2 regions of the Pseudoduganella sp. R-34 genome follow, and region 2 is predicted to be linked to the other one. Evidence: predicted binding sites of a transcription regulator. Region 2 holds the regulator's gene; the other holds the start of a gene.
What was found. Region 2 encodes FliA, which starts transcription of late flagellar genes. Its sites were predicted from a motif close to CTAAAGTTTNNNNNNNNNNNGCCGNTA; they were not measured.

Region 1: the regulator FliA is predicted to act here: its motif matches at 7,342-7,368, upstream of ACN9MW_RS09830 (flagellar protein FliT).

The regions. Positions count from the first base shown of each region.
Region 1 is NZ_CP184572.1:2,130,312-2,145,552, reverse strand. Features, by position in the region: gene ACN9MW_RS09860 (glutathione S-transferase family protein) at 249-911, shown strand; gene ACN9MW_RS09855 (hypothetical protein) at 1,067-3,193, shown strand; gene ACN9MW_RS09850 (CsbD family protein) at 3,245-3,451, opposite strand; gene ACN9MW_RS09845 (class I SAM-dependent methyltransferase) at 3,532-4,146, opposite strand; gene ACN9MW_RS09840 (M13 family metallopeptidase) at 4,156-6,201, opposite strand; gene ACN9MW_RS09835 (HDOD domain-containing protein) at 6,434-7,249, shown strand; gene ACN9MW_RS09830 (flagellar protein FliT) at 7,412-7,678, shown strand; gene ACN9MW_RS09825 (type IV pilus assembly protein FimV) at 8,010-9,218, opposite strand; gene fumC (class II fumarate hydratase) at 9,344-10,741, shown strand; gene ACN9MW_RS09815 (RNA-binding S4 domain-containing protein) at 10,795-11,025, shown strand; gene ACN9MW_RS09810 (DUF883 family protein) at 11,051-11,338, shown strand; gene ACN9MW_RS09805 (DUF692 family multinuclear iron-containing protein) at 11,318-12,931, opposite strand; gene ACN9MW_RS09800 (DUF2282 domain-containing protein) at 12,935-13,201, opposite strand; gene ACN9MW_RS09795 (YjfB family protein) at 13,318-13,518, opposite strand; gene mobB (molybdopterin-guanine dinucleotide biosynthesis protein B) at 13,571-14,092, opposite strand; gene ACN9MW_RS09785 (general secretion pathway protein GspB) at 14,089-14,961, opposite strand; gene ACN9MW_RS09780 (AAA family ATPase) at 14,963-15,241, opposite strand, start outside.
Region 2 is NZ_CP184572.1:5,416,927-5,432,167, reverse strand. Features, by position in the region: gene ACN9MW_RS24940 (Rpn family recombination-promoting nuclease/putative transposase) at 1-486, shown strand, start outside; gene ACN9MW_RS24935 (DUF2061 domain-containing protein) at 526-930, opposite strand; gene ACN9MW_RS24930 (fumarylacetoacetate hydrolase family protein) at 1,023-2,054, shown strand; gene flhB (flagellar biosynthesis protein FlhB) at 2,136-3,272, shown strand; gene flhA (flagellar biosynthesis protein FlhA) at 3,285-5,414, shown strand; gene flhF (flagellar biosynthesis protein FlhF) at 5,684-7,027, shown strand; gene ACN9MW_RS24910 (MinD/ParA family ATP-binding protein) at 7,020-7,820, shown strand; gene ACN9MW_RS24905 (RNA polymerase sigma factor FliA) at 7,838-8,569, shown strand; gene ACN9MW_RS24900 (flagellar motor protein) at 8,551-9,297, shown strand; gene motD (flagellar motor protein MotD) at 9,299-10,060, shown strand; gene ACN9MW_RS24890 (hypothetical protein) at 10,167-11,732, opposite strand; gene ACN9MW_RS24885 (flagella synthesis protein FlgN) at 11,809-12,273, opposite strand; gene flgM (flagellar biosynthesis anti-sigma factor FlgM) at 12,280-12,603, opposite strand; gene flgA (flagellar basal body P-ring formation chaperone FlgA) at 12,699-13,385, opposite strand; gene flgB (flagellar basal body rod protein FlgB) at 13,514-13,933, shown strand; gene flgC (flagellar basal body rod protein FlgC) at 13,933-14,337, shown strand; gene ACN9MW_RS24860 (flagellar hook assembly protein FlgD) at 14,340-15,032, shown strand; gene ACN9MW_RS24855 (flagellar hook protein FlgE) at 15,057-15,241, shown strand, end outside.

The DNA of each region.
Region 1 (15,241 bases), 3.3 Mb from region 2:
AAATAGCCATTCCCCTGCCAGACTGGGAGTACCCACGAAGGAAAAGATATGAAGCAAAGAATCACCGCATTTCTCAAAGACGAGCAACGAGCATCGAGAGTCATCCTTAACTGGATTGCAGGACTAAGCTTTACCTGCCTTTTGGGGTCACTGGCCGCGTTGATGTTAATGAAGTGAAGCGAGATGTCGATTTAAGAAAGTCTCATCCGTCGTAGTGGTACGATCCAACCACCACCGACGGAGTCCTCATGTCCCTGCAACTTTTCTACCATCCCCTTTCATCCTATTCCATGAAGGCGCTGATTGCGCTATATGAAAACGGCACGCCGTTCGAGTACCGCATGCTGTCGCCGGAACATCCTGAAAACTGCGCACAGTTTGCCGGACTGTGGCCGATCCAGAAATTCCCCATCCTACTGGACGGCGAGCGCATGGTGGTGGAGGCCAGCATCGTGGTCGAACACCTGGCGCTTCACTATTCCGGGACGGTAAAGCTGCTCCCCACTGATCCGAAGGCGGCGCTGGAAGTACGCATGATGGACCGCTTCTTCGACAACCACATCGCCACGCCGCAGCAAAAACTGGTGGCCGACGTCCTGCGCCCCGAAGGCGAGCACGATGGCTACGGCACGGCCGAAGCGCGGCGCAAGCTCGATACGGCCTACGCGTGGCTGGACAACGTGATGGCACATCGCATCTGGGCAGCCGGCGAGGAATTCAGCATGGCCGATTGCGCAGCCGCCCCCTTCCTGTTGTATGCGCACTGGTCACATCCGATTCCTGCCCTGCATGAGCATGTGTTGGCCTATCTGGCGCGCCTGCGTGCGCGCCCCTCGTTCGCCCGGGCCTGGGCCGAGGCCAAGCCGTACCGCCATATGTTCCCGCTGGGCGTCCCGGCAGGCGAGGAATAAGCGCCGCAAACGGCGAAAACTGAGTAGGGCCATCACCGAAATCTGAGTGCCAGCACCAATTCGCATCAGGCCCATGCGCAATACATTGCTCGCTATGCCGCCCTGGAACCCAGGGTGGCAAATCCCCTGGATTGTCAACATTAGCGAGGTGTGCCATGGCTCAGTCCGCCGAAAAATCCATTACGTTCCACATCACCAGCGAGGAACGTCCCGACTTCAAACATCCCCTGGTGCTTTACCTGTTCGACACCCGACAGCAACTCAAGCAGCGCGTTGAAGTGAAGGAAGGCAAGGCGGAACTTGCGCTGCCACCGGGAGGACTGGGGCATATGCGCCTGTTCGTCGCACCGTTCAACGAGCGGCTCGACGCCAAGGCAACACCGGCCAGGCTGGAACGCATGGGCGCCTATGAACCTGTGTTGCATGTCGAAGGCCGCCTGGAGAGCCTGATCGACATTCCAGGCTCCCTGATCGACATCTGGCCGTTCTGCTTCTGCCGTGTGCGCGGCCGCGTAGTGCGAAACGACGATAATCGCCCGATCTGCCATGCGCGAGTGCACATCTGCGAAGTGGACCGCATTCCGTTCTGGATCGATACCCTGCCCGATCATGACCTGTTCCACCTGCGCGACGATTTGCTGGCCATCCTGCGCTTCCCGCCCGTACCAGACCCCGATCCCGGTCCCCTGCGCTTGCCGTTACGCTTTGCACAACCGGCTCCTTCCAAGGCAGCACAGGCAATGAACGACATGGCGCTGCAGATGCCCGACATGCCGGCCGGCTTGCCGCGCATGCTGCGCAGCGCGTCGTCGACACACCTGAGGGCGATGTTGCGTGAGAACTGGACCGTGCTGATTCCATGGTTCTGCTACTGGCCGCACTGGTGGCACCGGCTGCGCTGTGACGAGATGGCCGTCGTCGAAACTGACGGGAATGGCCACTTCGACGCCACCCTGATCATCCCTTGCCACGGCGACCAGCCCGACGTGTATTTCTGGGTTGAGTTCAATTTTGGCGCAGGCTACGAAACGGTCTACCGGCCCGCCATGGCTTGCCACACTTACTGGAATTACCATTGCGGCAGCGAGGTGACGATCCGTATCACCGACCCCAGGGTGCCATCGTGCGACCCGAACCCTGACCTGTCCGGCTGCCAGTTGATCTTCAACACCATCGGCTCCAATATCACGGTGAACCAGTTGCAAACATCCGGCACGGAGGGCACGACCCTGGGCGGAGCACCGCTTGGCGGCACCCTGGAAATGCGCGTCGACTTCAGCCGGACCACGCTGATCGCGATGGGGATTCCTTACTATCAATGGTCATATCGGCGCTTGACCGGGCCGAACGGCACATCAACCATTGTCGCTCCCGGTTCGGTTCCGCTGGGCGACTGGCGCGTGATGACACATGCCGTCTACCGCTATTACCGCGACGGCGACAGCTATCCATCCGAACCAATGGGTCCAGTGCCCGCTGTCGGCCCAAGTCCCGAAAACCTGTTCAGGATCCAGCCCGCAAATCCCCCGTCCACCTCAGGCTACTGGTACGAGATGTCGGAGCATATTGACAAGGCGACGGCCTACTTTGAAACCGATATCCTGCCCGGCGCGCCGCGAGCCGACGCAGTGCTGGCGGAAGACATGGCCGCCGGCCTGTATGAAGTGAAGCTGGAACTGTTTGACTCATCCGGCGCGAGGGTCGTGGACTGGGATGCCCGGCATATCGATTTGCGCGTCATGGATCAACCGGCCGGAGCACCCGTCCTGACCACCAGCAGCGCACCAGAGTACAACAGGGTGCGCGAAGCAGGACAGACCTGCGCCTTCCGCATGGTACTGCGCGTCGACAACAACCGCTGCGCGGCGGATATCCTGCCAGTGGATGGGGGAGTCTCGGCAGACCCGGAATGCGGTTTCCACCTGTACGCCGGCCCGGACAGCCAGGCGCACGTGTCATTCCTGGCCCGGCATCCGAACCACTTTGCCACGTTCACGTTCCAGACAACTCGGGCGGCGACATCAATCAGCAGCGGGGCCGCGGACACGACCGGCAGAAGTGGCGACCCTGCGGGGACCCATGGCTTTACCCAAGGCGCGGATTTCGTCTACGGGAAAGACGTCACGGTGTCGGACATCCTGGGCGAATGCGACAACGCGGCATTTTCGGAAGCGCTGTCGGTCCAGGCTTGGGCAGTCAACGGCTACGGGCAGATTTATACCTATGACGCCCACGACCACGCCGCATTCGCGCTCGCCAAGCCCTGCCCTACCTGTAGCTGATTAGCACAGCAAGGCCGGGCTCCGGGAGGGCCGGCCTTGCCGTGTGTTCACTTATTGACGGTTGCCGCGGTCGATCAGCTCGTCCGTGGCATCGTCGATGGCTTCACGCAGGTCGCCGCGCTGTTTCTGCAGCTTGCCTTCAACCTGCTTGGCGACGCCCTTCACCTGTTGTTTCGAGCTGCCGACCAGTTCGCCGGTTTCTTCCTGGATCTTGCCGCCGATTTCCTTGGCTTTGCCCTTCACTTGGTCCTTGTTCATGATGCGCTCCTCATTAAAAAAGTGAGACGAGCAAATGATACGAATCGGCATCGAGACCCACTGTACGCAAGCTAACAGAACTAGGCTTTACGCCAGACTGAAGCCAGCCATGGCTGCTGTTCGCGCGGCAAGCCTGCCGGGCGGTAATAGTGGGTGATGGGCTCGAAGCCGGCTGCGGTGACGACTTCAGACCAGGTCTCGAAATCGTAGTAACAGCCATAACGAGGACCGTTCCATCCTTCCTCATTGTGACCGCGAGGGTTGGAGCTGAACAGCACGCCGCGCGGTTTCAGCGCTGCATGCAGGCGCTTCAGCACATCGGGCAGCACGGCACTGGGAACGTGGAACAGGGTGGCGTTGGCAAAGATGCCGTCAAACGACACGGGCGGCAGGTCCAGCGCGACGAAATCCTGGTGCAGGACTGTGCATCCGCTCCAGTTCTGCGCCATTTCCACGAAATGGGCTGAGCCGTCGAGGCCGACCGGCTCATGTCCAAGCGCCTTGAAGGTGCGCAGGTCGCGTCCAGGGCCGCAACCCAGGTCGAGGATGCGGAACGGAGGCGTTCCTTCAATCGCATCGAGCAGCGCCGCAATGTTCTGGCTTACGTCGTGGTCGCGCGTGCCTTCGAGGAAGGCTTGCGCGTTGCGCTCGTAGTGTTCCAGCGTGCGGCGGGTGATCTGCTCGATGTCGTCCATCCTCCTACTTTACCAGACGCGCACGCGCTGTTCAGGCGCCAGGTACAGCTTCTGGCCAGGCTTCACGTCGTAGGCCTGGTACCAGGCGTCCAGGTTGCGCACGGTGTAGGTGCGCCACTTGGCCGGCGAGTGGCCGTCGGTCATGACCTGGTTGCGCAGCGAGGCGTCGCGGGCCTTGTTGGCCCAGCTTGCGGCGTAGCCGTTGAAGAAGTCACGGTCCTGCGCCGGGGTGGCTTTGCCGCCCAGCGAAACGTGGTAGGCGTCCAGGGCTGCAGCCAGGCCCGCCAGGTCGGCCAGGTTTTCGCTCAGGGTCAGGGTGCCGTTCAACTTCAGGTCCGGGAAGGCTTCATAGGCGTCGTACTGTGCCACCAGCTTGGCGGCTGCCTGCTTGAAGTGCTCGCCGTCTTCCTTGGTCCACCAGTCGCGCAGGCGGCCCTTGGAGTCGAACTGGGCGCCCTGGTCGTCGAAGCTGTGGCTGATCTCATGGCCGATCACGGCGCCGATCGCGCCATAGTTCAGCGCATCGCTGGCCTTCATGTCGAAGAATGGCGGCTGCAGGATGGCGGCGGGGAAGTTCAGCGCATTCTGCATCGGCATGTTCACGGCGTTCACCACGTGCGGCGGCATGCACCATTCGGTTGGGTCAACCTTCTTGCCCAGTTTCGCCAGCTGCTGCTTGTAGTGGAACTGCTCGGCGCGCAGGGCATTGCCCATGGCGTCGTCAGCCTTGATTTCCAGGCCTTCGTAGGAAGTCCATTTGTCCGGATAGCCCACGCCAACGTACAGGGTGCGCAGTTTTTCCTGTGCTTCCTTCTTGGTGGCAGGCGCCATCCAGTCCAGCGCATCGACGCGCTTGCGGAAGGAGTCGACGATATTGGCCACCATGGTTTGCAGGCGCGCCTTGGCTTCAGCCGGGAAGTAGCGTTCGACGTACATCTTGCCGGCGGCATCCGGCACCGCGTTATTGACTGCGCTCAGGCCGCGTTTCCAGCGCGGCGACAGTTGCGGCGTGCCGTTCATGGTGCGGCCGTAGAATTCAAAGCGCTGGTCGACGAAGGCTTTCGGCAGGAAGCCGCCGAAGTGGTTCACGGTGTGGAAGGCCAGGAAGTCCTTCCAGGCTTGCAGCGGCATCTCGTTCACGAGGGCGGCGCTACCGGTAATTGCGGTCGGGTGATAGACAATGAACTTGTTCTGCTTGCCCAGGCCGGCGGCGCGGAAGAAGGCGCGCCAGTCCATGCCTGGCGCCTTGGCGGCGAAGTCGCGCATGGTCCAGGTGTTGTTGGCTTTCTGGATGTCGGCCGAATCCTCGCGGCTGCCGTGGGCCTGGGCCAGCTTGCGCTCCAGCTCATACACGCGCGCGGCACGGGTTTCCGGCTCGCTATAGCCGGCCAGCTTCAGCATGGCGGCGATGTGGGCCTGGTAGGCGGTGCGCAGCTGGTGCATGCGCTGGTTGTCGTCCAGGTAGTAGGCACGGTCCGGCATGCCCAGGCCGCCCTGCAGGATGTATGGAGTGTAGTGCTTCGGGTCGGTCAGGCCCTGTGCGATCCAGATGCCGAACAGGTTCTCGGTGTAGAAATTAGTGGAGTTCAGCGGATCCACGTCGGCGCGGATGGAGGTAGCCAGGGCGCGAACCAGCGCGGCCTTGTCCTTGATGGCGTCGATCTTTTCCAGTTCCGGCTTGAGCGATTTCAGGCCATGCGCTTCAATTGCCGCTTCGTCCATGAAGCTGCGGTAGAAGTCCGTCACGCGGCGGGTGTCGCCGGTTGGCGATTTGGCGGCGGTTTCGTCGATCAGCTTGACGATGCGCTCGTTGGTCGCATCGCCCAGCGCCGAACCGGCGCCCCAGCTGCCTTTGTCGGCCGGGATCTGGGTCTTGGCCAGCCATTCGGCGTTCACATGGCCAAAGAAATCGTCGCCCGGCAGCGGGACGGCGTCTTGCGTTTGCGCGGCCGGGGCTGCCTGTTGGGCAATCGCCGGGGCCAATCCAAAGGTGGCTCCACAGAAGGCCAGGGTAAGGGCCAGCTTGAGCGGCGTAACGCGGTTGGATGCTTGCATTTTTTGTATCCCTATCTAGTTATAAGTGGCGGAATGAGCCAGGCTGCACTCTAACTGCAACGCAAGCGTGACATCGCCCCGTTGCGACAGACTGCAAATTTCGGGGATCAAATGCAGAAAGCTGGGAATGCTGTGCAGCGCGGCCAACGAATGTTAAAAACTTGCTGCACTCCCCTCTGGAATCGCTATATAGTTTCACCCACAGCAACGCCGAATTTAGAGGAGATTTTTCATGAAGCTCGAAGCACTGTTCCAGAATCCAACCGCGTTGCCAACCGCCCCGAAGGTTGTTGACGAATTGATCAGCAGCTTCGACAAGGCCAGCGTCTCCACCGAGGAAATTGCAAAGAAGCTGTCGGCCGACCCCGTGCTGAGCGCCAAGCTGCTGCGCCTGGCGAATTCCGCCTACTACCATGTGTCGCGTTCGATTGGCACCGTTGAAGATGCCATCCTGATGCTGGGCTTTGTCACCGTGCGCACGCTGGTGATCAGCTCCGGCCTGGTGAGCGGCTTCAAGACCGTTCCCGGCATGGATTTGCGCCAGTTCTGGCGCTACAGCCTGCGCACCGCCGTGGGCGCCAAGTTCATCGCCAAGGCTTGCAAGCAAAACACCGACCTCGCCTTCACCATTGGCATGATGCATGCGATCGGCCAGCTGGTAATCCATGCCGGCATGTCCGAGCAAGCGCAGGCACTCGACAAAGTGGCAAGCCCGCTGGACGAGCGCCGCCTGGAAATTGAAAAGAACGCGCTGGGCTACACCTATGCCGACGTGGGCGCCGAACTGGCCAACCGCTGGAAATTCCCGCCAACCTTTGGCGAGACCATTGCCGCCATCCCTAATCCCGGCGAGAACGAACTGGCTGCAGTGATTCACCTGGCGGCCTGGCGTGCCCGCGTCGACGAGAACAAACTGTCCCCGGACGCAATCGCGGCCTGCTACCCGACCGAAGTTGCCGAAAGCCTGGGCCTGGAAGAGAACGCGCTGATTGACCAGATGCCATCGCTGGACGAGCTGAGCGCCGGCCTGGATGAGTTGATCAGCTAATCGATTTCGCTTGATGTCTGCCGTTGTGACCCTTGGGATGGGGGCGCAACGGCATTTTTTTGGAATTTTCTCAAATATTTTTCAGAAAGACCCTAAAGTTCCTTCCGAGCCTGACGTTAATCCTGACATGCGGTACTCCGCGCACAGAATCCAAGGCTCAAAATGTCCTCGACCCAAATTCTCGCTACCTACGAAAAAATTGCCGGTTTGACCAGCCAGATGGTGGGCGCCGCGCAAGCCAGCGACTGGGATTCGCTCGACAGCATGGAAAACCAGTGCGCTGCGGCTTCGGTAGCCCTGATGGGCGGTGCCGCTCCCCTGCAGGGTGACGCCCGCAAGCGCAAGATCGAACTGCTGAAGCAGATCATGGCCAACGACCGCACCATCCGCGAAGTGACCGATCCTTGGCAGAGTCGCCTGAACGGCTAAGTCGGCCTGCCCCTCAATAAAAGCGCCTCCGGGCGCTTTTTTGTTTTAAAGGGACGTACCCTTTAAAACAAAAGGCGCCCACTTGGGGCGCCCTGGAATTCGGAGGGGCGAGCACCAGGTATCTCCTGGCGTCGCCTCAGCGCCGGTTGCACCCGGCGTTCATATCGCCTCAGTCGGCTATGAACTGCTTCCAGACGGGGTCGTTTCTTCAACGTCGCTCTGCGGTTCGCGTCACGCTATCGGTGGTGACTGCGGCAGAACCCGGTCCGTGTGAGCCCAGTATAACGCAGGTAAAAAAATCTTGTCCAGCACTGGAATGCAACGGTAGTTACTAGTGTGCAGCAACCTCCACTGCGTCCTCCAGCGTTGGCACGTCATCCTCCGCGCCCCCTTTCTTGCGGAAGGATTGCCAGATCTTCAGCGGGCCTTTCGCCTGGCGCTTGCGCAGGAAGTAGATCAGGCCGCCGAGCGCCGCCAACCCCGCCAGCACACCACCGGCGATCATGGCCAGCCGGCTGCGCGGGTTGGCCGCGAGATCTGCTGCAACGCCGGGCTTGACAGGAGTGGCGCCCGGCTTGGCTGGCGTCGCGCCTGGCTTGTTCGGGGCAACGGCTGGCTTGGCAGGCGCGGCTTCGGGTTTCAACTCGACTGTTCGCGCAGGCGCAGCGGCAGCAGGCGCCACCATGGCGGTTTGCAGGCGATGCACCTTGCCTTCGATATCGGCCAGCTTGCTTGTCATGGCTTCACATTGACGGAGCTGGGCTTCCACCTGCTGCGCAGGGGCGCAAGACTGTGCGGGCGCGGAAGCCGCCGGCGCAGCGGGAACGGCTGTGGGCAGCTGTGCCGGTTTGGAGGTTGGCTGGCGGACAGGCGCCGTCGTCCCGGACCCAGGGCCTGGCCCCGCCTTCGGGCCGGTGACCAGTGCAGCTTGCGGCGCAGGGTTGGCACTTCGCTCCTGTGCCTTCGCCAAGGCGACCTGCTGGCGGTGGGCAAAGGCACGCTGGGCGGCTTCATTCAATCCCGCCTCGCCGTTGTCTCCCGATGTGGGAGGGGCTGCGGCCGGCTTGCTTGCTGCAACGGCCATAGGCAGCGGCTCCGCCGCCGGCATCGCGGCCACAGCCGCAGCGCGCTGGCCCGAAGGTTCCGGCGTCAGCCAGAGCGAAGCGGCTCGGATGATCTGCCGCCCTCCACTATTCAACTCCAGGAAAAGATGCAAGGCCTCGGCATTCACTGGCTGCAGCGTGGTCAGGTGCAGGAAGCGCTTGTTGTCGCGCTTGGCAATCGAGATATACAGGCCGCCCAGCGCAGGCGGCATGGCCACATTGGCGCCCTTGAACACGTCCGGATTGGCGAGCCGAGCCTGGATGTCGGCCAAGTCGGCCGCAGTCAGGTCGACCAATTCGATGTCCGCCGAAAGCTGCTGGCCAATGTGGGAATTGACCTTTATTTCGCCCAGCTCGGCCGCCCGCAGCGAACCGCACAGGGCAGCAGCGCAGACCGGCAGCGCAAAGGCGCGAATGATCAATCGTTTGCTTAACATGGAGGACAGGCCTATTACTTCAATGTACTCATTAACGGCAGAATATCCCGATTTTGTAGGCCTCGGCAGAGTAAGCAGCATTGGCGTTAGAATCCAGTCATCACTTTCCAACGAGGGAGCCGTACATGAACAGCAGAACCGAGCGCGACAGCTTTGGCCCGATTGAAGTTCCAGCCAGCCAGTTGTGGGGTGCGCAGACCCAGCGCTCGCTCGAGCACTTCCGCATTTCCAGCGAACGCATGCCGGCCGAACTGATCGCCGCCCTCGCCAGCGTGAAGCGCGCGGCGGCCAAGGTGAACGTCGACCTCGGGGTGCTCGATAGCGTCAAAGCCAAGGCCATCATGGAGGCCGCCGATGAAGTCCTGGATGGGAAGCACCCGGGCGAGTTCCCGCTGGCCGTGTGGCAAACCGGCTCGGGCACCCAGTCCAATATGAATATGAACGAGGTGCTGGCCAACCGCGGCTCCGAGCTGATGGGAGGCGAGCGCGGCGAAGGGCGCAAGCTGCACCCGAACGATGACGTCAACAAAGGCCAGTCGTCGAACGACATTTTCCCCACCGCGATGCATGTGGCGGCGGCACAGGCAGTCGCGAACAATGTGCTGCCAGCCCTGCGCCAGCTGCGCGCCACGTTGCAGGCGAAGGCGCAGGCGTTCGACGGCATCGTCAAGATCGGCCGCACGCACCTGCAGGATGCGACGCCGCTCACCCTTGGCCAAGAGTTTTCCGGCTACGTCGCCCAACTGGACTATGCGGAGAAAGCCATCGAAGCCACCCTGCCCGCCGTGCTGGAACTGGCAGCCGGCGGCACCGCGGTGGGCACGGGACTGAATTCGCACCCCGAGTACGCGAGCCGTATCGCAGCCGAACTGGCGAGCCGCCTGAAACTCCCCTTCCGCACCGCCGACAACAAGTTCGCCGCACTGGCCGGGCATGACGCCCTGGTATCGGCTCACGGCGCGCTGAAAACCCTCGCCACGGCACTCATGAAGCTGGCCAATGACGTGCGCTGGATGGCTTCCGGCCCGCGCTCCGGCCTCGGTGAAATCCGTATTCCCGAGAATGAACCGGGCAGCTCGATCATGCCGGGCAAGGTCAACCCGACCCAAAGCGAAGCACTGACCATGCTGTGCTGCCAGGTGTTTGGCAACGACGTGGCCATTACCGTTGGCGGCTCGTCCGGCAATTTCGAACTGAATGTCTTCAAGCCGCTGATCGCCCACAACTTCCTGCAAAGCGCCCGCCTGCTGGCCGATGGCATGCGCAGCTTCGACGAGCATTGCGCCCATGGCATCGAGCCGAACCTGGGGCGCATCGAAGAATTGATGGAACGGTCGCTGATGCTGGTCACCGCCCTGGCCCCGCATATCGGTTATGATCGCGCCGCGCAAATCGCGAAGAAGGCGCAGCACGAGGGCACGACCTTGAAAGAAGCCGCACTGGCCCTTGGTTTTGTGAACGAAAGCCAGTTCAACGAGTGGATTGTTCCACTGGAGATGACCAAGCCAGGCGGCAAGGGTTAATGCCAGGTGGGAATACAACACCTCCGCGCCAACCCAACAGAAAGAGGATTAAAATGCAGAAAGTAGATTTCGAATTGACAGGCGAGTACATCGAGCTGAACCAGCTCCTGAAAGTGGTCGGCCTGTGCGACAGCGGCGGCGCCGGCAAGCAGATCGTGGCTAGCGGCGACGTCAAGGTCGACGGCAAACAGGAGTTGCGCAAGACGGCGAAGATCCGGGCGGGCCAGAAGGTGCGCCTGGGCGACGTGCAGATCGACGTTCATGCCGAGGGCAGTGCGGCCTGATTGATCCGCGCGGAGGGTTAGCTCCATGGATGGTCCCGACGAGAAGCAAGCGCAGTCCCAGGAACAACTGATCGGCGACCTGCGGCAGGTCATCGAGAATGCCGAAGAGCTGCTCAAGAATACCGATCATTACACCAGCGTGCTGTACCAGTCGGCGCGCGCCAAACTGTCCCAGGCTTTGCAGGCAGCGAACGAGGAACTGGAACGGTGTGAAGATGCGCAGCTCCTGCGCATGATCGAAACCACCCACCGCGCCAACCTGCTTTACCGGGATTCGTCCGGCGAAGACAAGTTAATGCGGGCGTTTCACTAGGATTTGCTGGCGCAGCCATTGCTGAAGGCTGGCGGCAACGTCGAAGTTCTCATCCAGCGCAAAGGCGGCGTCCAGCGCGGCGCCGAATGCCTTCCCTTCTTTTAACGCCTGCAGCGCTGCGTATTGCGGCACTTGCAGCAGCGTGACCTGGGCTGTCCATTCGGGGCGGCTGAGCAGCGCGCGGCTTGGCTCGTCCATCTTCCGTGGGAATGGCATGCCCTGATGGGCCAGCCAGAGGGGCACGACTGCCCATTCCGATTCAAATAGCTTGGCGGTAGGCTGCCAGGGGAAGCTTTGACCCTCCACCGTTTGCGGGTTGATGTCCTTCGCCTGCAGCGCGGGCTCGTGCCGCGCGTAATGGATGCGGTGCAGCTGCCATTCCAGGCGCGCCATGTCTGGAAGGTAGGGCAAATCCTTGACGTGCTCGAAGCTGCGCAGGAAGGGCTCGAAGTGTGCGCCGAAGCGGTTCAGGTCTCCACTGTCGGAAGGGTGGGCGCGGCCGTATTCGCGCGCCAGGGCGGCGAAGAATTCTGCGCCCACCAGTTGCGCAATCACAGGATAAGCGGCGGCCAGGGCCCTGGTCCAGGTCGAAGCCAGGTTGCCTCGGTACAGGCCGAAGCGTTCGCCGTGCCTGAGCTGTAGCGTGGCCTCGGCAGCAGGCGAGAACAAGGCGTCGGAAAATGCTTGCTGCTGCGCGGCCAATGCATCGCAGCCGACCGGCAGGCATTGCCCGCTCCGGCTCCCGGTGCGCCAGCCGACTTTCTCAGGAGGCGGGAAGTGTTCGGCAATCGCAGCTGCTTTGGCGGCCTCGCCAAGCAGGACTTCCAGGGGCGGGATATCGGTGTCCCATTCGATCAGCGTGGGGACGGCGCCGAAGCGGCTTAATGCTGCTTCGTACAGGCGCCAGACCGAATCGGCGACGACGGCGCCGTGATGGTCAACCACGGCATCGGGTGTGACGAGGTGTCCGGCGAGGTGGATTTCCCCGACTGTGCCGGGGGCGATCGCTTGCAGCGCCGCCATGGCGTCTTCGCCGTGGTTCAACTGGTTGACGTAGAGGTTGTTCACGTCCAGCAGCAGTCCGCAACCGGTGCGGCGCGCGAGCGCGGCGAGGAATTCTGCTTCGCTCATTGCGTCGTCGGCGAAGCGCACGAAGCTGGAAACGTTTTCGAGCAGGATGGCGCGCCCAAGGGCGTCCTGCATGCGTCCTACCCGCTCGGCCATCATGTCGAGCGCGGCGTGGTTCAGCGCCAGCGGCAGCAGGTCGTTAAGGTGGCGGTCGACAACGGCGCCCCAGCACAGGTGTTCGGAGACCAGCGCCGGTTCAATGCGCTGGGCGAGGCTCACGACACGCTCCAGGTGGCCGGCACTGAAACCGCGTGCCGAACCGAGGCCCAGGCCTACGCCGTGCAGGCTGATCGCGTAGTCGCGCCTCAGTTCCTGCAATACGTGGAAGTCGCCGCCGGCCTGGTCGAGGTAGTTTTCAGTGTGGACTTCAAGCCAGGCGGCGCGTGGCCGCTGCTCGAGGAACTGGCGGTAGTGCGGCGCCCGCAATCCAATGCCTGCTCCCCGCGCCACCGCGTGTTGCGTCATTGATTATTTAGCTGGCGCAGCGGTCTTGCCGCCGGCTTTTTCGCAGGTGCCTTTGGCGACGAATTTCCATTCGCCTGCCATATTGTCGGTCTTGGCCTGGTTGGAGCAGCCATGGGTGCCGGTGGCGCAGTCGTTCTGGCCAGCCTTGGCGATGCCGTAGCACTTTTCTTTTTCCGCTGCTGGCTTGTCCTGGGCGGCGGAAGCAACGGTGCCGGTAGCGGCGCAGACGGTGGCCAGGGCGGCGGCGATCAGGGCTTGACGGTTTTTCATGCGGGGTCTCCTCTGTAGGTTTGCAGGTCTGCGATTAGACCATAAAAAAAACCCGCTGGCACCGGTGCCGGTGCGGCGGGTTCGTTGCGGCCTGCGCGAGGTCTGGCGACCGGCGTTCAGGCGGTCGTGTTGATGTTCTGGCCGAGGTGGGATGGCAGGTTGGCGGCAGGCGTCGCTGGCGGAATCGCTTCGATCAGGGCCTGGGCGCTGGAGGCTTGCACGTCCATTGCTCTTTTTAACACGGCGTAACCAACCTCGGTACGATTGCTCGTATCGGCCATTGTTGTTGCCAGCTTTGCAATGCTCATCGCATCCATTTAAACCTCCCACTGATATCTATCCAGATTTACGGATGGGATTTGGCGAACTTTAGGTCTGGCGCGGGATTTTTTTGATTAACCAGGCCAAAACGGTGTCGGGACGGTTCAGGTCGAGCCATTGCAGGCGGGGCGGCAGGCCTTCCGGGGCGGGCTGGTCGGAGGCGACGGCGACAATCGTATGGTCGTCGAGGTAACGCGGCGGCTGGCCGGCGACGGCGCGGTAAACTTCCAGCTTGTCGATTTGCCATGCATGGAAGCCTTCCACCAGGGTCAGGTCGGCGGGCTGCAGGCGGGCCAGTTGCTCGTCGGCGCCGGGTTCTTCGGCTCCACGCAGTTCATGGATGATGGCGAAACGATAAGGCGAGGCGATCATCACCTCGGCGGCGCCGGCATGGCGGAAACGGGCGCTGTCTTTCCTTGGCGGCTCGAGCTCAAAGTCATGGTGGCTATGCTTGATGACGTTGACTTTCCAGCCGCGCGCGGCCAGCTCGGTGACCAGGTACTCGATCAGGGTGGTCTTGCCGCTGCCCGAGGGGCCGGTGACGCCGACGACGTTCTGCTTGCTGCTCATAGCGGTACCCGGTAGCGGTAGCCGCGGAAGCTGAAGATGGCTTGCTTGGGCTGGAGTTTGTCCAGGATCAGGCCGGGGGCCACTTCCTCGCCCTCCCTGCGCAGCACTTTGTCGATCAGGAGCAGGCGATCGGCGGGATTTTTCGAATACATGTAGCCACCAAGGGTGATCTGGGGGATGGCGCGCTGGATTGGTTCAGGGAGCTCGCGCAGGGATTGCACCTGTTCTTCTGCCGGCGCTGGCGCCGGGACTGCAGCCTGCGGTTGCGCTGCGACCGGGACCGCCTGCGTCACGTCTGCACCGCGGGCCGCGTTTCCGGCTTGCTTCTGGGCGGGCAACCGGGGCGCCTCCGCGGCGTGGGCGGGGGGTGGCGCAGCGGCGACGTGGGCGTCGGCAGCACGCTGGTTGGCCGCTGGCTGGCCGGGAGCTTGCTGTGCAGGAGGCGCTTCTCCTGGGCGTGCTGGCGCCTGGCTTGCGGTGACCGCTGCGGCCGGCGCTGCCGGGGTGGCGCCGGCAACGGTGACTGCAGGAGCTGCCGGTGCACTGTAGGCGTTGCCGCCCGGGCCGGAAGCCGTGGCCACAGGCGTGGCGCTGCCGTTGGCGGCCGCTGGACCCGCGGCCGGAGCGGCGGCAGCCGGCGCGCTTGCGGCGGGCTGCTGGCTCGCGGCCGGCTGCTGGCGCACCAGCATCGTCGCGAGGCCGGCGATGGCGGCTGCCATCAGGGCCATGGCCACGATCACCGGCGTACGCCTGCTGCGCGCCCCCTGCCCGGCCGGCACGCTGGCCAGCGTGGGTGCGTGGATGGTCGGGGTGCTGCCGATCTGGCGTTCGGCCTGCGCTTTTTTGAGTGCTTCGAGAATATAGGACATGTTAATTACCCGCCTTGGCCAACAGGTGCGGCTCGGTCTCCCGGCCCGGCTGCGACAGGCGGATGAAAGTTCGCGGTCCCGCCACACCGTCGGCCTTCAAACCCTGGGCAAGCTGGAACTCGCGCAAGTATCGCAAAGTTTCGCCGGCTAGTGGCAGGTTCTCGCGCGGTTTCTTGACCCCGTTTATTTGTGCCAGGCGGCGGGCCAGCCAGTCGACGTCCGGGCCTTTATCGCCTTCGCTGACTTCCTCGCGCCAGGAGCGCGGCGCGCGCCAGAAGGT
Region 2 (15,241 bases):
ACTCGAACGTTGTCGGTGTGGCTGGAGCGCCAGCACAATGATTTGTTGTCGAGGACGCTCACTGCTTGGGTGCAAATGCGTCTTTCTGCCCAGTTCCCCGATGCGGACATGGCCCAGGCGCTAACTATGGAGAAAATCGCCATGATGTTCGAACATGATTTTCGCAACTACACAGAGGTACTCGAGTACCGAACCTTGCTCCGCGGTCGACGCGAGGGGCGGGAGGAAGGCCGGCAGGAAGGCCGGCAGGAAGGCCGGCAAGAAGGCTTGCAGGAAGGTTGGCATGAGGGACAGCAGGAAGGGGCGAAAAACGCCCTGTTGGCTGAGCGGCGCAATACTGTGAGATTACTGCTCGAGCATGCTGGAAAGCCACTATCCCAGGCCGGTGCCCAGGTTCTGGAGCAAGCGGCGCCCGAGCAACTGCTGGACTGGATTCACGTCCTCATTGACAGCGCGAGCGTGCCGCCGGAGTTGTTATCGCGGTAGCGGCCAGGATGCATCCGATGGCAAGTCAGGCGATTATTGTCAGGCAGCCATCGGCGATGCGGCGCTTCGCATTAGATGGCGGTCGAACAGGCGGTCGTGGAAGGGCAGGGCGATCACATTGATGATCGGTTCCAACACTGCCGCCAGGCCACCGAACGCGATTGATCCAGTGGCAGCGTATAAGGTTCCAAAGGCAATGATCGCATGCATTGCGGTTTGCGAGATTTTCTCGGCTGCGATCAATGCCAGCCGGCGGTGAGCGAAGCGCTGGCGCAGCGCGTGCCAGGCGCGTTCATGGAATGGCAGCAGCACGACGTTGATCACCGGTTCCAGCACGGCAGCCAGGCCGCCGAATGCCACCGACCCAGTCAATACATACATCAGGCCGAAGGCGATGCCCATGTGGGCGGTGACTTGGCTCATTTTCTTCGCTGCGATTGCCATGATCGAATTCCTTTCTAGTTGAGCCAAATGGTAATGATTCGCATCCAGGAGGTAAAATTGATTATCTCTACCGAATCGATAGCATTCCTGAAATGAAACTTGCCACCCTCAAAGACGGTACCCGCGACGGCCAATTGCTCGTCGTCTCCCGCGACCTGAAAACCGCCGTGGTCGCCGATGGCATCGCCCGCAGCCTGCAACGCGCGCTGGACGACTGGACCTTCATCTCGCCCCAGCTTGACGACCTGTATCGCCAGCTCAACGAGGGCAAGGCCCGCCGCAGCTTCGACTTCGAGCCGAAGAACTGCATGGCACCGCTGCCGCGCGCCTTCCAGTGGGCCGACGGTTCGGCCTACGTCAATCACGTCGAGCTGGTGCGCAAGGCACGCAATGCCGAGATGCCGGCCTCGTTCTGGGAAGATCCGCTGATGTACCAGGGGGGCAGTGACGATTTCATCGGCCCTTGCGACGACATCGAGTTGAAGCATGAAGAATGGGGCATCGACTTCGAGTCGGAAATCGCCGTGATTACCGACGATGTGCCGATGGGCGCCACGCCCGACCTGGCTTTCCAGCAGATTCGCCTGCTGGTGCTGGTCAACGACGTCTCGCTGCGCAACCTGATCCCGGAGGAGCTGGCCAAAGGCTTCGGCTTCTTCCAGTCCAAGCCGGCCAGCAGCTTCTCGCCAGTGGCCGTGACGCCGGACGAACTGGGCGAAGCCTGGAGCGACGCCAAGGTCCACCTGCCGCTGCGCTCGACCTGGAACGGCAAGCTGGTAGGCCAGCCGAATGCGGGCGTGGACATGGTGTTCAACTTCGCCCAGTTGATTTCGCACCTGGTGAAAACCCGCAATGCGCGCGCCGGCACCATCGTCGGTTCGGGCACCGTGTCCAACAAGGATGCGAAAAAGGGCTATTCCTGCATCGCCGAAAAGCGCTGCCTGGAAATGATCGCCGATGGCAAACCGACAACTTCCTTCATGTCCTTCGGCGACACCATCAAGATCGAAATGCTGGATGCCGACGGCAAGTCCATCTTCGGCGCCATCGACCAGCAGGTCTGGCAATTGGGCCGTCCGAAAGCCGTGCCAGAGGCGGCGCCAGCCGCCGACGGGGCCGAGTAAGGCAGGTTTTCCCCGCTTTTTCCATCGATAGCTCTTGCTCGGCCGCAGCGATAATGGCACGGTCGATAACAGGAGCGGTCAATGGCTGAAGACAGCGAAGCCGAGAAAACAGAACCCGCGTCACAGAGGCGCCTCGAGCAGGCGCGTGAAGAAGGGGACGTACCCAGGTCGCGCGAAGTCGCGACCTTTACCGTTCTCATGGCAGCGGGTGCCGGCCTGTGGATGACCGGCTCCGGCCTGGTGCGCGAATTGAGCCGCAGCCTCACTTCGGGGCTGTCGCTGACGCGTGAGCAAGTCTACAACCCCGACGTCCTGGTGACCCGCATCCTGGTCGATGTGGTGCACGTGATGCTGGCCTGCCTGCCGATCGCCGTCGCCGTGATGGTGGTGGCCCTGGCCTCGCCGCTGCTGGTCGGCGGCTGGCTGTTTTCGGCCAAGGCCTTCACCCCCAATTTCATGAAGCTGAATCCCATCACGGGCATCGGCAACATGTTCTCCACCAACTCGCTGGTGGAGCTGGTCAAGGCCATCATCAAGTCCATCATCGTCGGCGTGGTGGCCTATATGGTCATTTCGCGCCAGCAGCAGGAGGCAATCGGCCTGATGCTCGAGCCGCTGCACACCGGCAGCACGCATGTCATGAATATGCTGGGCTTCAGCTTCATCGTGATCGTCGGCGCGCTGGGCTTCATCGCCCTGATCGATGCACCGTACCAGATGTGGCATTACGCGAACAAGCTGAAGATGACGCGCCAGGAGCTGATCCAGGAATCCAAGGAGTCGGACGGCAACCCGCAAATCAAGGGCAAGATCCGCCAGCTCCAGCGCGAAATGGCGAAGAAACGCATGATGCAGGAAGTGCCGACCGCCGACGTCGTGGTGACCAACCCGACCCACTATGCGGTGGCGCTGAAATACGCCGAAGGCGGGCAGGGGGCGCCGCGCGTGGTGGCCAAGGGCACCGACGAAGTGGCGGCCAAGATCCGCGAGCTGGCCAAAGAGCACCGGGTTGCCATCCTGGAAGCGCCGCCGCTGGCGCGTGCCCTGCACAAGCACACCGAAATCGGCGATGAAATCCCGCCGCGCCTGTACGCCGCCGTGGCTGAAGTGCTGGCCTATGTGTACCAGATCAAGGCCTATCGTCCAGGCCTGCGCTACCCGGATCGTCCGACCAGGCTCGATGTGCCGGACGACATGGACCCACTGAACAAGAAATAAACGGAGTAGAGAATGAACGCCCTGAACATGCCGCCATGGATGAGAGGCATTGCCGGTAACGGGCAAGCCCTGGCTGCGCCGATCCTGATCATCATGCTGCTGGCGATGATGATCCTGCCCTTGCCGGCGTTCGTGCTCGACCTGTTCTTCAGCTTCAATATCGCACTGTCGATCATCGTGCTGCTGACCAGCCTGTACACGGTCAAGCCGCTGGACTTCATGGCTTTTCCGACCGTGCTGCTGGTCTCGACCATGCTGCGCCTGTCGTTGAACGTGGCCTCGACCCGCGTCGTGCTGACCGAAGGCCACACCGGGCCGGATGCTGCCGGCAAGGTGATCGAGGCTTTCGGCCACTTCCTGATCGGCGGTAACTACACCGTCGGTATCGTGGTGTTCGTAATCCTGACCATCATCAACTTCGTGGTGGTGACCAAAGGTGCTGGCCGTATCGCTGAAGTGGGCGCCCGTTTCGCCCTGGACGCAATGCCCGGCAAGCAGATGGCGATTGACGCCGACCTGAATGCCGGCCTGATCGGCGAACCGGAAGCCAAGCGCCGCCGCAATGAAGTGTCGCAGGAGGCCGAGTTCTACGGCGCCATGGACGGTGCCTCGAAATACGTGCGCGGCGACGCGGTGGCAGGCATCCTGGTGACCGTGATCAACGTGGTGGGCGGCCTGCTGGTGGGCATGATCCAGCACGATATGGGATTTGCCGACGCGCTGAAAAATTATGTGCTGCTGGCGATCGGTGACGGCCTGGTGGCGCAGATTCCTTCGCTGGTGATTTCGATTGCAGCCGGTATCGTGGTGTCGCGGGTCGCCTCCGAGACCGACATCGGCACGCAGGTGATCAGCCAGTTGTTCGCCAAGCCGCAAGTGCTGTTCATCACTGGCGGCATCATCGGCGGTCTCGGCCTGATTCCCGGCATGCCTAACCTGGTGTTCATCCTGCTGGCGTCGGTCCTGATCGGCTCCGGCTACATGCTGCAGAAGCGCGCGAAGGAAAAGGCGGAAACGGTTGCCGCCCAGGAGGCCGGCGGCCCTGGCGGTGGTGGTGCGGCCGGCGCCGCGGCCGGTGCGCAGGCGGCCCCAGAGCAGGAAGAGGCGACCTGGCAGGACGTGATGGCGGTCGATACCCTCGGCCTGGAAGTGGGCTATCGGCTGATCCCGCTGGTCGACAAGACCCAGGGGGGCGAACTGCTGAAGCGTATCAAGGGCATTCGCAAGAAATTTGCGCAGGAAGTTGGCTTCCTTGCGCCGCCGGTGCACATCCGCGACAACCTGGAGTTGAAGCCTTCTGCCTACCGTATCACGCTGAAGGGCGTAGAGGTCGGTACCGGCGAGGCATTCAACGGCCAGTTCCTGGCGATCAATCCGGGCATGGCAAGCGGCACGCTGCCGGGCATGGTCACTACCGATCCGGCTTTCGGCCTGCCGGCCATCTGGATCGACGCCTCGCTGCGCGACCAGGCTACCGGCATGGGTTATACCGTGGTCGATGCGGGCACCGTCGTGGCCACCCACCTGAATCACCTGATCACATCGCATGCTTCCGAATTGCTTGGTCGCGCAGAAGTGCAGTCCTTGCTGGATCACCTGGGCAAGGATTCGCCGAAGCTGGTGGAGGACCTGGTGCCGAAGATGCTGTCGCTGTCGGCGCTGCAGAAGGTGCTGCAGAACCTGTTGGCAGAGGGCGTGCATATCCGCGACATGCGCACCATTATCGAGACGCTGGCCGAGTTCACGCCGCATACCCAGGATCCGAATGAGCTGACTGCGCAGGTGCGTGTGGCCCTGGGCCGGGCGATCGTGCAGCAGTTGTTCCCGGCCGGCGGGGAGCTGTCGGTCATGACGCTTGACAATCGCCTCGAGCGCTTGCTGATGCAGGCCATGACGAGTGGTGCCGGCGATGCGGCGGGCATTGAGCCGGGGCTGGCCGATACGATTGCCCAGCAGGCTGCTGCGGCAACGCAGCAGCAGGAGGCGCTGGGCATGACGCCGGTGCTGCTGGTGCCGGGCGCACTGCGTCCGCTGCTGTCCAAGTTCCTGCGCCGCGCACTGCCGCAGCTGAAAGTGCTGTCGCATTCGGAGATTCCGGAGACGAAGACGATTCGGGTGACTTCGCTGGTGGGTGCGCAGTAAACCGGTAAACCAGGGTCTGACCCGCAGGGTCAGACCCTGTCTGCGGCGCGGCCAACGGGGTTGGTTGTGCGCCGTTGGTCTTCGTCAAAAGTCAAAAGCTTCGAACCCACACCTGTCGGCCGTCGAACAGACAGGGTCTGACCCTGCGGGTCAGACCCAGGTTTACCGGGTTTTGAATTAAGCCGCATTTCCCAAGCTATTCCACCGATTGTTACCTCCACGCATCGTCAATAATCTGACCATGTGCGAATCTGTCGGAGTAGCAGGAAATGAACGTTAAAAAATTTACCGCCCCAACATCTCGTGAAGCGCTGCGCAAGGTGCGCGAAGCGCTCGGCCCGGATGCGGTGATCCTGTCCAACCGCGCCGTCGACGGCGCGGTGGAAATCCTGGCCCTGGGCGGCGACGATGCCGCCGCGCTGGCCCCGCACTCCCCGGATTCCCCGATGGCCGCACCGGCGCCGCAACTGGACCTGGCGCCGGCCCTGGTCTCCCAGCCGGCAGCGCCAGTGGTGCGCGCCACCGCACGCGCGGCGCCGGCCGCCCCGCGTGCAGCGGCCCGCCCGATCGCACCGGTAGCGGCTGCGCCAGCCGTGGACATGGACCGCATTTCCTCCCTGGTCGCCGAAGCCGTCGCCAGCGCCAAAGCCAGCGCCGCCGCCGAGATGACCAGCATGATGAGCGAGCTGCGCGCCATGCGCGGCATGATGGAAACCCAGCTCAACGAACTGGCCTTCGCCAACACCCAGCAACGCGAACCGCACAAAACCGTGGTGCTGCGCGAACTGCTGGCAGCCGGCTTCTCCGCCAGCCTGGCGCGCTACCTGACCGACAAGCTGCCGGCCACCCGCGACAGCGCCGAAGCGCTGCAATGGATGCGCACTGTCCTCGCGCGCAACATCAATGCCGTGAACAACGAAGACGCGCTGCTGGAAAAGGGCGGCGTGTTCGCCCTGGTCGGCCCGACCGGCGTCGGCAAGACCACCACCACCGCCAAGCTGGCTGCGCGCTGCGTGATGCGCCACGGCCCGGAAAAGCTGGCCCTGATCACCACCGACGCCTATCGTATCGGCGCCCACGAACAACTGCGCATCTACGGCAAGATCCTGGGCGTGATGGTGCACTCGGTGAAGGACGAAGCGGACCTGCGCATCGCCCTGAACGAGCTGCGCAACAAGCACACCGTACTGATTGATACCGTTGGTGTCAGCCAGCGTGACCAGATGGTGGCCGAACAGGTCGCCATGCTGCAGGGCGTCGGCACCGACGTGCAGCGCATCCTGTGCATGAACGCTACTTCGACCCAGGAAACCTTGTCCGAAGTAGTCCGCGCCTACCAGGGCAGCGGCCTGGCCGGTGCCATCATCACCAAGCTCGACGAAGCTGCCTCGATCGGCTCCGCCCTGGACGTGGTGATTCGCCACAAGCTGCGCCTGTTCTACATGTCCAACGGCCAGCGCGTGCCGGAAGACCTGCACCTGGCCGACCCGGCAGCGCTGGTAGGGCGCGCTTTCGGTGGCCAGTCCGCCCCGAAATACGGCGATGCCGAACTGCCGCTGCTGGTAGCCGGTGCCGCCCATGACCCAATGCTGCGCGAGGTACGCTTTGGCTAATTTTGACTTCGACCAGGCCGAAGGCCTGCGCCGGATGCTGGCCGGGCCCCGGCCACGCATCATCACCTTCCTGTCGGCCACGCCGCAGGACGACAAGGGCGCCATGCTGGTTAACCTGGGCGCCTCGCTGTCGCAGGCCGGCAACGACGTGCTGCTGGTCGATGCCTGCGCCAGTGCCCACGGGGTGGTGTCCCGCCTTGGGCTGGACCACGGCGCCAGCCTGCTCGACGTGGCGCGCCAGCGCTGCGGCTTGAACCAGGTGTTGCATGCTGCACCGCAAGGCTTCAATGTGGTGTCGATGACGCGCGGCGAAGCGCGCCGCGGCCCGGACGAAGGGCGCCGCCTGGCCAAGGCCTTCGGCGTGCTGGCCAGCCAGGCCGGCATCGTGCTGGTGGACGGCGAGTTCGACGGCGAAGCCTTCCCGGTACCCTTGATGGCCAGTTCCGAGATCGTGGTACAGGTGTCGAATAGCGCCACTTCGATCAAGAATGCTTATATGATGATCAAGCGGCTCAACCATGAACTGGGCCGCCGGCCGTTCGGCATCCTGGTCACCGGCGCTTCGGAGGCCGAAGCAAGGGTGGTTTACGATAATATGGCACATGCGGCAAGCCGTTACCTGGCAGTCAACCTTGTTTCCATGGGTTCTGTGCCGGCTGACGAATACCTGCAGCGTGCAGCCCGCCTGGGTCGTGCGGTGGTGGACGCCTTCCCATTGGCCGGGGCTTCAGTGGCCTTCCGCCAGCTGGCAGGGCGTTTTGCGATGGGGAGCTGCAACCATTTTAGAGCCTGAAAAGAATTAGAACCTTTATGTACACGGTCAAAGGGAAGGTGGACAAGGATTCCTTGCTGACGACGCACATGCCGTTGGTCAAGCGCCTGGCCCACCATATGAAGGCAAAATTGCCGCCCAGTGTGGAAGTGGATGACCTGGTACAGGCCGGCATGATCGGCTTGCTTGACGCTATTAATCGATATGAAGAAACCCACGGCGCCCAGTTCGAGACCTACGCGGTGATGCGTATCCGTGGCGCCATGCTCGATGAATTGCGCTCTTCCGACTGGATGCCGCGCTCGATGCGGCAGGACATGCGGAAGATTGAAAACGCCATGGCCACGCTGCAGCAGCGCCTGGGCCGCCCGCCGACCGAGTCGGAAGTGGCGAAATCGCTCAAATTGTCGCTGGCCGATTACCAGGAAATGCTGTCCGAAGGCGGCGGCCACCAACTGGTGTACTACGAAGATTTTCACGAGGAAGACGGCAACGACAGCTTCCTCGACCGCTATGCCCATGATGAAGATGCCGATCCGCTGCGCGCGCTGCTCGACACCGACTTCCGCCAGGCTGTGATCGATGCGATTGAAGCGCTACCCCCACGTGAGAAAATGCTGATGGGCCTTTACTACGAGGAAGAGCTGAACCTGAAGGAGATCGGCGCGGTGATGGGCGTGTCCGAGTCCCGGGTATCGCAATTGCACACACAAGCCGTGGCGCGCCTGCGTGCCTCGCTCAGGGAGCAGGCATGGACTGGTCCAGCGTAGCCGGCGTCTTGCTGGCGCTGGCCGGCATCATCGTCGGCCAGGGGCTGGAAGGCGGCAAGGTGACTTCCTTGCTGCAGCCGGCTGCCTTCGCGATTGTTGTGATTGGCACGTTCGGCGCCGTCATGCTGCAAACCACCCGGCCAACCCTGCGCCGCGGGCTGACCATGCTGCGCTGGGTGTTCAAGCCTCCACCAGACAATCGCGCCCAGTTGGCGCGCGACATCAACAACTGGAGCATGCTGGCCCGCCGCGACGGGCTGCTGGCGCTGGAGCGCCCCATGCTGGGCGCCAAGGACAAGTTTGTCGCCAAGGGCTTGCGCATGATCGTCGACGGCATCAACCCCGACAAGATGCGCCAGTTGCTGGACATGGAAATCACCGCTTTCGAAACGGCCGAACGCCAGGCGGTGCGCATCTGGGAATCGGCGGCCGGCTACTCGCCGACCATCGGCATCCTGGGCGCCGTGCTGGGCCTGATCCATGTGATGGAAAACCTGACCGACCCGAGCAGGCTCGGTTCCGGCATTGCCGTGGCCTTCGTGTCGACCATTTACGGCGTCGGCCTGGCCAACCTGTTCTTTTACCCGATTGCCAACAAGCTGAAGACCATCGTCACGCGCCAGGTCTACCTGCAGGAGCTGACGGCGTCGGTGTTCTACGATATCGCCACCGGCGATTTCACGCGCGTCATCGACGAACGGATCGCGACCCTGATGCGGGAGCCGTGACATGCAATACCGCCGCGCACGCCGCAAGTTCGACGACGATCCTGAGAACCATGAGCGCTGGCTGATTTCCTACGCCGACTTCATCACGCTGCTGTTTGCCTTCTTTGTCGTGATGTACGCGGTCTCCTCGATCAATACCGGCAAGTACAAGGTGTTTTCCGATGCGCTGGGCGATGCGTTTGGCGGCGCCGGCGCTGCGCCGCCGACCAATACCGAAGTCCAGAGTCTGCCGATTCCGAATCCGGCTTCGCGCAAGCGCAATGAGGCGATCAAGAAGGAGAAGGAGCAGATGACGCGCCTGGCCAAGGACCTGGCCAGCACCCTGGCGCCCCTCGTCAAGGAGGGCAAGGTGCGGGTGACCCAGAATAGCCGCGGGGTGAGCGTGGAAATCAATGCTTCGGTGCTGTTCAGGGCTGGCGATGCGAGCCTGACCGAGGAATCGCGCGAGGCGCTGACGGCTGTGGCGACGCTGCTCAAGGACGACCCGCATAATGTGCAGGTAGAGGGGCATACCGATAATGTCCCGATCAGGAATGCGATCTTTCCGTCGAACTGGGAGTTGTCTGCGGTGCGGGCGGGCAGCGTGGTCAGGCTGTTTATCGAGTCGGGGATTGCTGCTTCACGCATGACGGCGGTGGGGCATGCGGACAACCAGCCGGTGGCGTCGAATGACAACCCGGAATCGCGGGCGCGCAATCGGCGGGTGGCGGTGACGATCCTGTCCGGGATTCCGGATCCTGCTACTGAAATTCCAAGCCCTTAAACCCTTAAACCGGTAAACCGGGGTCAGACCCATAGGGTCAGACCCCAGTACGCGGCGGTCGCTGGCTGGGGTCCGACCCTGCGGGTCGTACCCCGGTTTGCCGGTTTTACGCGCGCAGCCGCTCCGGATGCGGCACCTGCTGCCGCAGCTTTTGCCTGCGCCGCCAGTGCCACGCAGTCCCGATCGCCGCCACCAGCAACACCAGCGCCGCCATCGGCCAGGCCGACGTCTGCAAATTCTTCCTGGCTTGCTCGTCCATCAACTCCTCAGGAAACGGCCTTGGCTCCGTCGGCACCACCTGCCATTTGCTGCGATCCTCCGGCGCACGCGCCATGAATTCATCGATCGAATACGCCGGCGCCGAACCAAACGCCCGGCTGGAAGGCACCTGCGGAATCCGCACCAGCATCACAGCCTCCACATCCGACTGCAACTGCTGTTCGAAGCCGCTCAACTGGCGTCCAGCCTGCCCGCCCAGCACGTTCAGCAAATCCTTGCCCAGCACATCGAATGCCACCGCCGGGTGCAAGCGGGTCTGCTCCTCGGTGAAATAGCTGTAGGCCTTCTTGCCGCTGGCAATGCTCATCTCCTTCGCCGCCATATACGCAAAGGCGCCAACGGCTTTCAGGCGATTGGTCGGCCCTTGCAGCGGCCATTGCCAGCCCAGCTTGCGCAGCACGTCGACATTGATCCCCGTGCAGTTGGCAGCCGCATGCTGGTAGCTGAAATGATGGGCATAGAAATCGCGGAACACCTGGTTCACGTTGGCCTGGTAAGCCTGCGCCGTGCGCGGATCCTTCAGCACGGCCACCAGCATGTACGACGGCCGGTAGTACTGCTGGCCGCTGTTCAGGTCCATCAGGTAGTTATCCATCGGCAGTGCCGACGCCACGATGCCTTTTTCGCTGTACGAATCCAGGCCGTAGAAGTTATTCACCAGCCAGTCGGACCACTCGCCTTGCGGCCCCAGCCGGCCGGTGGCGATGGCGAAATGGCCGCCGTAAGCTTCGTCGTCGTCGCCCTGGGCGCCGCTCAGCATCATGGCCAGCACCGGCTTGCCGGACAGCTCGGCCGGCGTGGCGCCGGGGCGCTGCCACACCTTGCGCACCGTGTACTCGCCGCGCGCGCCGCCCTCGGCATGCCGTACGAAGCCCTGCAGGTCGTCGGCGCCGGACAGCGGCTGCACCGGCAGCTTGCCGGCATCGATCACATAGTCGCGCGGCCAGATCGTGCGCGCCACGAACTGCTGCCCGGCCTCATCCCATTGGCCGCGCACGCGCACCTCGCGCTGACGGAAGAAGGCTTCCGAGCTCGCGTTGAAATAGGAGCGGTTGGTGGCGATCTTTGGCGCGAGGCGGAAGTTGAGCGTGGTCCCATCGGCCGTATGCAGCGCTTTGCCGTCAAAGCGCGCCTGCGGCACCAGTTGCGGCGAACCGAGCCAGACCAGGCCCGGCGCATCCTTGGCACTGGCGGGCGGCAGGGCGATCAGCTCGTCCTGGAAATACCACAAGGCCTGTTTCTGGCCGCAGTCCTTGCAGCGGCCATTGGCCAGTTGATAATTGTCGGCAGGCTGCAAGCCGAACTGTTCCCCGCCAAGGGCGGAGTGAACGGAGGCAGCATCAGCTTGGGCGGTCGTGGCCGCCAGAATAATTCCTGAGAGAAATGTACGCATGCGCCCATTATGCAGAAGGTTGCATAAAAAGTCACACATTTCGAAAGTTCCGGCACCGTGCCGGTTGCGCAAAGGCCTAGCCGGCGATGAAGCCGCGGCGCGTCGTGCCGGTGGTCGTCATGCCGCTCGGGCCGTAGACCGTGGTCTGCTGCGGGCGCAAGGCCTGCAGCGCGCCCTGGGTGTGGCCCAGGTGCTTGTTGATCAGTACGCCGTTCAGGCGGTTCAGTTCCTTTGCCGCCCGAGTCTGGTCCAGCAACTGCTGCCACAGGATATTGGCGGCATCGTCATGCTGGGCTTCCAGCCAGGACTCCATGCCCAGTTCCATCGCTGGATAACCGGCGTCGGCCAGGGCGCGGTGGCGCGCGGTGGCCAGGGTGGCCATTTCATTGACCAGGGCCGACTTGTGCGGGGTCAGCGAGGTCAGGTGGTCGATGTCGGCCGCTACCAGGTCTTGCTGTTCCTGTTTCAGGACTTCCAGCAATTCCGTGATCTTGCTTAACTCAGCCTGCAGGCTGTGTTTGGGGGAGACTGCGGCCATCATGCTTCCTTAGCGTTGCTTACGCGCGTGCAGCAGGTCGCGGACCGTGTCCAGCAAACCGTCTGCCACTTTTTCCGAATTGACCTGGAACTGGCCGTCAGCAATTGCCATCTTGATGCGTTCGACTTTCTTGGTGTCGAACACGGCATTGCTGGCTGCTGCGCCACTGGCCGCCATTGCCTGTCCTTGCGGGGACAGGCGCACATTGTCGGTACTTGCCTGTGGTGCGGTGGAAGTCGCTGCGGCAGTCCTGTCCGCGCTGCGCGCGTTGCCGGACGTCGCGGGCGAACTCGGCAAGCCCGGCGTGTTCTTCAATGTATCGTTGATCTTCACAGCATTATCCTCGTCTGGTTGGAGTACTTTACCCCGGCATACGAGTCTATTACGGCAACCTGCGGCCAAACTTTAGCTGGCATCGTGAAACTTGTTCAAAAAGCTACTTCGACCAGTCCGCCCAGGCGGGCAATCCCGCTGATTTGCTGGCCATTGCCGGTGCGAACTGCCACTACCTGCCCCTCGGCCGCCGAACCGGCCGCCTTGCCTTCGGCCGAAACCGAGAAGCCGTTGCCGCGGGTGACCAGCTTGACCAGCTGGCCCTGCAGGATCACCGGCTTCGCCTTCACCATGTCCACCCGGACCGGGGTGCCGGCCGAAATCGACATGCTGCTGGACTTGCCGACCAGTTGCGCCTTGTCGGTGGCAATGCCGGGCGGCAGGGCGGTCAGTTCGCCTTGCATCATCGCCAACTGTCCATCCTCGATGGACTGGCCCTGCACCAGCGGCACGGCTGCGGCCACGTAACTGCCCAACACGGATACCTGAGACTGAATATATACCGTCCACGGCGAAGGCGCCGCACAACGCACGCCCACGGTGGTCTTGCCCCAGGCGCGCGCGCCTGGCATCAGGAAGGCTTCCGGCGCAGGGCAGGGCGCCAGGTTCAGGCGCGGGTCCACCGCACCGATGTTGACGGTGACCTTGCCGGGCAGGCCGGCGGTCTGTACTTGCAGGAATTGCTCGGCGACCTGGCGCAGGGCCGTCGGCTCCATGCGGGCCGGGGCGGCCTGGACCACGCTGGCGGCCAACAAGCTTGCAATGATGAGGATTTGTTTCATGCTGCCCATCTTAGCCCTCGCGCGACAGCCGCAAGCCGCGAATAGGGGCAAAAACCCCGCCTTTCTCTTCCGATCAAGCAAGCACATTGCTCCGTATCATCGAACCTGTCATCAAGCGGAGAAGTGCCATGTTAGGCAAACTCGACAACTACCTGCTGTTCAACGAAACCGCCCTCAGCCTGCGCGAGAAGCGCCAGGCCGTGCTGGCGTCGAACATCGCCAATGCCGACACGCCAAACTACAAGGCGCGCGACATCGACTTTTCCGCCAACCTGCAGGAAGCCATGCAGCGGGCGGCCACGCCGCAGCCGCTGAATACGACTGCCAACAAGCATTTCCCGCGCCCGCCGCAAGACGGCAGCACCCTGCCGGACGGCACGCCGCTGCTGTATCGCCACCCGGCGCAGGGCGCGGTGGACGGCAATACCGTCGACATGGATGTCGAACGTAACAACTTTGCCGACAATGCCTTGCGCTACGAAGCCGGCGTGACCTTTATTAATTCGCAGATCAAAGGCCTGCTGGCCGCGATCCAGGGAGGCCAGTAATGTCCTTGTTCAGCATCTTCAATGTTTCCGGTTCGGCCATGAGCGCCCAGGCGCAGCGCCTGAACGTGGTGGCCTCCAACCTGGCCAACGCCGACAGCGCCACCTCGGCCAGCGGCGAAGCCTACCGCGCCAAGCAGGTCGTGTTCGAAGCCACCCCGACCGCCAATGGCGCCGCCACCAGCGTGAAGGTCAGCCAGGTGGTGGAAGACCCGTCGCCGCTCAAGCAAGTCTACGACCCCAAGCATCCGCTGGCGGACGAGAAGGGCTATGTGACGATGCCAAACGTGAACGTGGTCGACGAGATGGTCAATATGCTGTCGGCCTCGCGCTCCTACCAGACCAATGTGGAAACCATGAATGCAGCCAAGACCATGCTGCTGAAAACCCTGACGATCGGACAGTAACCATGGCCATCACCAACACCCCCGTCACTGGCGGCGGCGCGCCGTCGCAAGCCCTGCTCAACGCAGTCAACACGCGCGGCACCACCGGCTCGGACAAAAGCGTCTCGGCCGACCAGGACAAATTCATGACGCTGCTGATCACGCAGCTGAAGAACCAGGATCCGCTGAATCCACTGGACAACGCCCAAGTGACCAGCCAGCTGGCGCAACTGCAGACCGTCACCGGCATCAACAAGCTGAACGAGACGATCGAATCATTGAAGAAAGATTACGCCAATTCGGCTTCGCTGCAGGCGACCAACCTGATCAACCACGGCGTGCTCGCGGCCGGCAAGAACCTGCAACTGGTGTCGGGCAAGGGCCTGTTCGGTGTCGAGCTGAAGAACGCCGTCGACTCGCTGCAGATCGACATCAAGAATGCCGCCGGCAAGGTGGTGCACACGCAGACCCTGCAGGCGGTCGATGCCGGCGTGCTGCCACTAGGCTGGGACGGCAAGCTGGAAGACGGCACCACCGCCGCGGACGGCATGTACACCGTCAGCGTCAGCGGCACCCTGGGCGGCAAGGCGGCCGAAGGCGTGCAGGCGCTGACCTTCGGCACCGTGGCCAGCGTGTCCACCGGCGCCGGCGGCACCAAGCTCAATGTTCCAGCCATCGGTCAACTGACCATGGACGATATCAAGCAAGTTTTGTAAGCCCAACCTGATAGGGGAAATACCATGTTTCAACAAGGTCTCAGCGGCCTGAACGCCGCAGGCAAGTCGCTCGACGTGATCGGCAACAATATCGCCAACGCGAGCACGGTGGGCTTCAAAAGTTCGCAGGCGCAGTTTGCCGACCTGTATGCCAACTCGCTGAACGGCGTGGCGGGCAACAACCCGGGTATCGGCGTGAGCATTTCGCG